Regions from separate parts of the Pseudoalteromonas sp. CuT4-3 genome, predicted to be linked through region 1. Evidence: predicted binding sites of a transcription regulator. Region 1 holds the regulator's gene; each other region holds the start of a gene.

Region 1 (2,280 bases):
AAGCGCATGTTGAGGATGCGATTCAAGGCCTGGGTAGTAAACTTGGCTAACATACTCAGAGCTTTCTAGGTATTTAGCAATTGCCAGGGCATTTTCTTGGTGCTGTTTTAAACGCACATTTAAAGTACGTAAACCACGTAATGTTAAATAGCTATCAAATGGTGCGCCGGTAATACCAATGTTATTGGCCCACCAAGCAAGCTCATCACCTAGCTCTTGTGTTGCAGCAACAACTGAACCGCCTACAACATCAGAATGGCCGTTTATATATTTAGTGGTTGAGTGCACAACAATATCTACGCCAAACTTAATTGGGTTTTGTAATGCCGGTGATAAAAAGGTGTTATCGGCGGCCACTAATGCACCGCACTGTTTAGCTATATCCGTCACGGCTTTAATGTCCGTTAGGCGCAGCACAGGGTTACTTGGTGTTTCTATCCAAATTAATTTAGGTTTAATGGTTGAAATTTGTTCTAGGCTTTCTGGTTTAGTTAAATCAAGCACTTTAAGTTTAAGCAAGCCGCGCTTTTCTAACGACGTAAATAAACGGTAGCTGCCGCCATAACAATCGTGAGGAATAACCAATGTATCATCGTTATTTAATAACTGTGTGGCTAAGTGCACTGCTGCCATGCCCGTAGCAGTAATAATTCCGCGTGCGCCACCTTCAAGCTCTGCTAGAGTGTCAGCTAAAATATCGCGATTAGGATTACCACTGCGTCCATAGTCGTATGCGCGCTTAGTATCAAAATCGGCAAACGAATAAGTCGTCGATAAATAAATTGGCGGTACAACGGCGCCATGATGTTTATCGGCATCAACCCCATTTCGTACAGCAATGGTTGCTTTGTTTTTTTCGCTCATATTCGTCACCTGATCAATTTGGATGTTTAGACGTCTAAAAGAGTAAGTTATCCATTATAATAAGTCAAAGCTTTTAAAGCTCTAGATGGCTAAAAATAACAGATGTGTAAAACTTCAAGGAGGCTGTATTTACTATTACAGCCAGCTTATTAAGATAGATTGCTATCTATTATTTGACTATCTTTTTTAAAACGATAGAATTTCACGCATATTTACACGCTTTTTACGCCGTGTGAGAAATTAATAATCTGAGGCAACGATACATCTTATGGCTAAATGGAATGGTGAGTATATTCACCCATACGCAGAACACGGGAAAAAATCAGAGCAAGTTAAAAAGATCACCGTTTCGATCCCGCTAAATGTATTAAAAGTATTAACTGATGAGCGTACACGTCGTCAAATAAACAACCTGCGTCATGCAACAAACAGCGAGTTACTATGCGAAGCATTTTTGCATGCCTTTACAGGCCAGCCATTACCTAATGATGATGACCTACGTAAAGATAACGCAGAAAAAGTACCTGAAGAGGTTAAAAAAATAATGCAAGAAATGGGTTTAGAAGTGCCTATTTTAGACGAAGAATAAAACGTCTTTTTAAACAAAAAAACCTCAGCATGCTGAGGTTTTTTTGTTTCAGCGCTATATATTACGCCATATAATTTTCCGGTAAGTCAATTTGTGCCACGCCCGACTCAACAGCAGCAATAGCAACCGCCTTGGCTATACGTGGTAATAAACGCGGGTCCATCGGTTTAGGAATAATGTAGTCTGCACCAAATTCGAGCTTTTCTACACCCGCTGCTTTTAATACTTGCTCAGGCACTGGCTCTTTAGCAATACTACGAATAGCTTCAACAGCCGCTATTTTCATTTCATCGTTAATTGCGCTTGCACGTACATCAAGTGCACCACGGAAAATAAACGGGAAACATAAAACATTATTAACTTGGTTAGGGAAATCAGAACGCCCCGTTGCCATAATTAAGTCTTTACGTGCACTGTGCGCAAGCTCAGGTGCAATTTCAGGATCTGGGTTTGAACATGCAAACACCACTGGCTTATCAGCCATTAGTTTTAGATCTTCAGGTGCAAGTAAGTTAGGACCCGATACACCTACAAACACATCAGCATCAGCAATTACATCTTGTAGAGTACGTTTATCTGTATTGTTAGCAAAAAGCTGTTTGTATTCGTTTAAGTCATCGCGGCGAGTATGAATAACCCCTTTGCGGTCTAACATATAAATATGTTCGCGCAGTGCACCACACTTAATTAACAGCTCCATACAAGCAACCGCTGCAGCGCCTGCACCTAAACATACAATAATGGCATCTTCTATTGATTTGCCCTGCACTTCTAAGGCGTTAAGCATACCTGCCGCAGTTACAATAGCGGTACCGTGTTGGTCATCA
Region 2 (2,280 bases), 1.3 Mb from region 1:
CATTAGGCTTGCTATAAACGGGGATAATTAGGCTTTAAGCGATTTGTTTTTCGGCTAGGTTTAATTCCATAATAGCTTTTAATAAACGGTATAAGTTTATTGATGCGTCAATTTCTTCTTTACGGTTTGTTAAGCTTTCAATATTTAAGCCCAGTGGCACATCTAGGTGCGCACAACTTTTGAGTATTAGGTCGAGATTTTCTCGGCAAATACGTACAGATTCACTTAAGGTATTGTCTGCATCAAGCATGCGCCATTTAGTGGCCTCTGGCACTGAGATACCCAACCATTGCATAAACTCTAAGGTTTTATCGCCACCGCACGGCGTAAACGTTAAAATAATCCGTTTTGGTGTAATACCCTGTGCTTTACAGGTACGCGCGTAACTTGTTATTAGCTCTATAGTTGCTTGCGCGTCGTAAACCGCTTGCGATATAAAAAACTGACAACCTTGTGCTGTTTTTTCTATAAGGCGCTCGTGTTCATTTCGCTTACTTGAATGTCGCTCAGCAATGGTAACGCCCCCTAAAAAGAAGTCATCACTTTGCTCTGCCAATGTTTTATAGGCATCGGGCAAGCTTAGTTTTATATCACCTACCGATGAGGGGCTACCCACTAAAACGACATTTTTTAAATCGTAGTCGTTTTTAGTTTCATCCAACCAGCCTTTAAACTCCTCTACACCACGTTGTGCCACACTTTTGTAAGTGATGACATCTGGAGCAGATAAATTACGTAGTAAGTGACTGTATTCACGTGGGTCTACAGTTTGTTTAAACGGAAATGGGCGTGCTTTATCTGTACGGCTACTTTCATCTTGAATGTCGTAAATTATCACGCCGTCGTATTCAATTTCGTGTAAGCGAGCAAGTAGTTTTTCTGCAATGATTTTTAGTTGCGTTTTATCAGTACCAATTTTAGGTGGAGTAGTACCAATAAGATAAACACCTTGATTGGTGTCTTCTATTTTTTCTTGTAGTGATAAAGCCATAATCCTCATTCCAGCTTAGTCCAATGTATGTAATTTAATATAGCAGCCATTTAGACGTCTAGATAGATTTATTTAGTGAAAGTTTTTCAATCAACTTGAGCTTTTTTCATACTTAAATGTTTTTAAAATAGGGAATTGACACAGTTGTTTACATTATAAATAGCCGATGAGCTCTTATATTTAGTGGCTTTGGGGCATAATCTAAGCGAGTTAGTATTAAACCTAATAACAAATTTGCTCAATTTAAAAAGGGACAACAATGAAATTTAAATTACTAGCAACAAGCTTAGCGGTATCGCTGGCACTAACAGGCTGCGCAACACAGCAAAGCGAAAACACCCAAGCGGCACAACAACAGCAAACAACAAAAGCTGACGAACGTGTATTTTCGCAAGAGTACTTAATCGAAGAGCTTGATAACGGCTTACGCGTAATGGTTGTTAAAACTGATTACCCCGATGTCGTCTCGCTGCAAATTCCGGTCTCGGTTGGCTCGCGTAATGAAGTAAAAGCAGGTAAAACCGGTTTTGCTCACTTTTTTGAGCACATGATGTTTAAAGGCTCTAAAAAATTTCCGCAAGAGGAATACACTGCCATATTTAAAAGTGCAGGGGTCGATAACCGTGCTTACACCACTAACGATTACACAAACTACCATTTAAACTTTTCAAAGCAGCACCTTGATAAAGTACTTGAAATTGAAGCCGATATTTTTCAAAACTTAACCTACACCGAAGAGCAATTTAGAACCGAAGCGCTAACGGTTAAAGGGGAATATTTAAAAAATAACGCCAGCCCAATTCGTAAGTTATTGAGCGCAGTACGCGAAGAAGCGTTTGATACGCACACTTATAAACATACCACCATGGGCTTTTTTGAAGATATAGAAGCCATGCCAGATCAAATGGCTTACGGTAAAGAATTTTTTGATAAGTTTTATAAGCCTGAATATGTATCGCTAGTGATTGTGGGCGATGTTGACCCACAAGCTACAATGGCTATGGTTAAAAAACATTGGGGTGGCTGGGAAAAAGGCGATTACGTTGCCGATATTAAAGCTGAGCCTGCGCAGCAAGCACCTAAATATGTACATGAGAAAAACGAAGGTTTGCCTGGTCATTGGTTGCTTGTATCTTACAAAGGTGCTGCATGGGAGCCTGCTAAAAAGGACAGAGCCGCACTTGATTTAATCTCACAGCTTTATTTTTCTAATAACTCCGATTTATACCAAGAGCTAGTTGTTGATAAACAAATAGCGAGTCAAATGTTTACCTACAATCCAGAGACAA
Region 3 (2,280 bases), 1.3 Mb from region 1:
TCACTTTGTTATTGCACTATTTTTTGGGTGCTATGATAAACAACTAAATTAATGCAATTGATATAAAGCGCATAATTAGCCTTTGCTTTAGATATAAAAACGGCCCTTAAAAGGGCCGTTTATTATTTAATGCATTTTGGCTTATAGGCCAGCCGCTGCGCGAAGTGCGTCTGCTTTATCTGTACGTTCCCATGGGAATTCGTCACGACCAAAGTGACCGTATGCCGCTGTTGGTTGGTAGATAGGGCGCTCTAAATCAAGCATTTGAATTAAGCCGTAAGGGCGTAGGTCAAAGTGCTCACGAATAAGCTCAATTAAACGACCTTCTTCAAGCTTGCTTGTACCAAAAGTTTCAACGCTGATAGAGGTAGGCTCTGCTACACCAATTGCGTAAGATACTTGTAGCTCACACTTATCAGCAAGGCCTGCAGCCACTACGTTTTTAGCTACGTAACGTGCAGCGTATGCAGCTGAGCGGTCAACTTTTGATGGATCTTTACCTGAGAAAGCACCGCCACCGTGACGTGCCATACCACCGTATGTATCTACGATGATTTTACGACCCGTTAAACCACAGTCGCCCATAGGTCCACCAATTACAAAACGACCCGTTGGGTTAATGAAAAATTTAGTCGCGCTAGTAATAAGCTCGGCAGGAAGTACCGGCTTAATGATGGTTTCCATCACGGCTTCAACTAAGTCATTTTGCGAAATTTCTTCAGCGTGCTGAGTAGAAAGTACAACTGCATCAATACCTACTGGCTTGCCGTTTTCGTATGCAAAAGTTACTTGAGATTTTGCATCTGGGCGTAACCAGTTAAGCTCGCCGCTTTTACGTACTTGCGCTTGGCGCTGTACTAAACGGTGTGAGTAAGTAATTGGCGCAGGCATTAGTACTTCTGTTTCGTTACATGCATAACCAAACATAAGGCCTTGGTCGCCAGCACCTTGTTCTTCTGGGCTAGTACGGTCAACACCTTGGTTAATATCAGGAGACTGCTTACCAATAGTGTTTAAAATTGCACACGAGTCTGCATCGAAACCCATGTCTGAATGCGTGTAGCCAATTTCACGTACTGTTTTACGTGTAATTTCTTCAATATCAACCCATGCGCTAGTGGTAATTTCACCACCAACCATAACCATACCGGTTTTTACGTAAGTTTCGCACGCAACACGGGCATGAGAGTCTTGCTCTAGGATAGCATCAAGTACCGCATCAGAGATTTGATCGGCGATTTTATCCGGATGACCTTCAGAAACAGATTCAGAAGTAAATAAATGTTTTGCCATTGTATTTCTGCTCACAAATATTGCGCTTCACAAACGTCGGTATTAGCGCTAAAAAATTAAGGGGCGTATTTTATCTAAAACAAAACTCCTTGCATAGTGTTTTTACGCCTAGACGTCTAAATAAAATGAGTAATAACTTTTTGGTCTTAAAAAATATTCATAATAGCCCATTTTTATGGGGTTTTTAATTGCACAGTGCACCCACATTAAGTAAGAATGGTTGCTATAACAGCTCTTAAGTTACTTAAGGGTATTAACGAACACATAAGTACCCGCGCAAATACACATAAAGGTAGGAGAATTCATGCCATCTCGCAAAGAACTTGCAAATGCTATTCGCGTCTTGTCAATGGACGCAGTACAAAAGGCCAAATCTGGCCACCCTGGAGCCCCAATGGGCATGGCCGACATCGCAGAAGTATTATGGCGCGATTATCTAAAGCATAATCCAACTAATCCAGAGTGGGCTGACCGTGACAGATTTATTCTTTCAAACGGCCACGGTTCAATGCTTATCTATTCTCTATTGCACCTAACTGGTTACGACTTACCACTTGATGAAATTAAAAACTTCCGTCAAATGCATTCTAAAACGCCAGGCCACCCTGAGTACGGTTATGCACCAGGAATTGAAACTACTACGGGCCCACTAGGTCAGGGGATCACAAATGCGGTAGGTATGGCGATTGCTGAAAAAGCGCTTGCTGCACAATTTAACCGTGAAGGCCACGACATTGTTGATCACTACACATATGCATTTATGGGTGACGGTTGTTTAATGGAAGGTATTTCTCATGAAGCATGTTCACTTGCTGGCACATTAGGCCTTGGCAAGTTAGTGGCTTTTTGGGATGACAACGGTATTTCAATCGATGGTGAAGTTGAAGGTTGGTTTAGCGACGATACACCAGCACGATTTAAAGCGTACGGCTGGCATGTAATAAGTGACGTTGATGGTCACGACAGCGATGCTGTTAGTGCTGCAAT

What was found. Region 1 encodes MetJ, which represses methionine synthesis genes. Its sites were predicted from a motif close to TAGACGTCTAGACGTCTA; they were not measured.
Positions count from the first base shown of each region.
Region 2: a site for MetJ is predicted at 1,035-1,052, ahead of VOI46_RS12930 (methylenetetrahydrofolate reductase). Genes of this name have one in related genera too.
Region 3: a site for MetJ is predicted at 1,395-1,412, ahead of metK (methionine adenosyltransferase). Genes of this name have one in related genera too.

Region 1 is NZ_CP142030.1:396,019-398,298, reverse strand. It holds gene metB (cystathionine gamma-synthase) at 1-864, opposite strand, end outside; gene metJ (met regulon transcriptional regulator MetJ) at 1,133-1,453, shown strand; gene VOI46_RS01755 (malic enzyme-like NAD(P)-binding protein) at 1,515-2,280, opposite strand, start outside.
Region 2 is NZ_CP142030.1:2,803,114-2,805,393, reverse strand. It holds gene VOI46_RS12930 (methylenetetrahydrofolate reductase) at 35-991, opposite strand; gene VOI46_RS12925 (pitrilysin family protein) at 1,251-2,280, shown strand, end outside.
Region 3 is NZ_CP142030.1:2,753,185-2,755,464, reverse strand. It holds gene metK (methionine adenosyltransferase) at 142-1,293, opposite strand; gene tkt (transketolase) at 1,598-2,280, shown strand, end outside.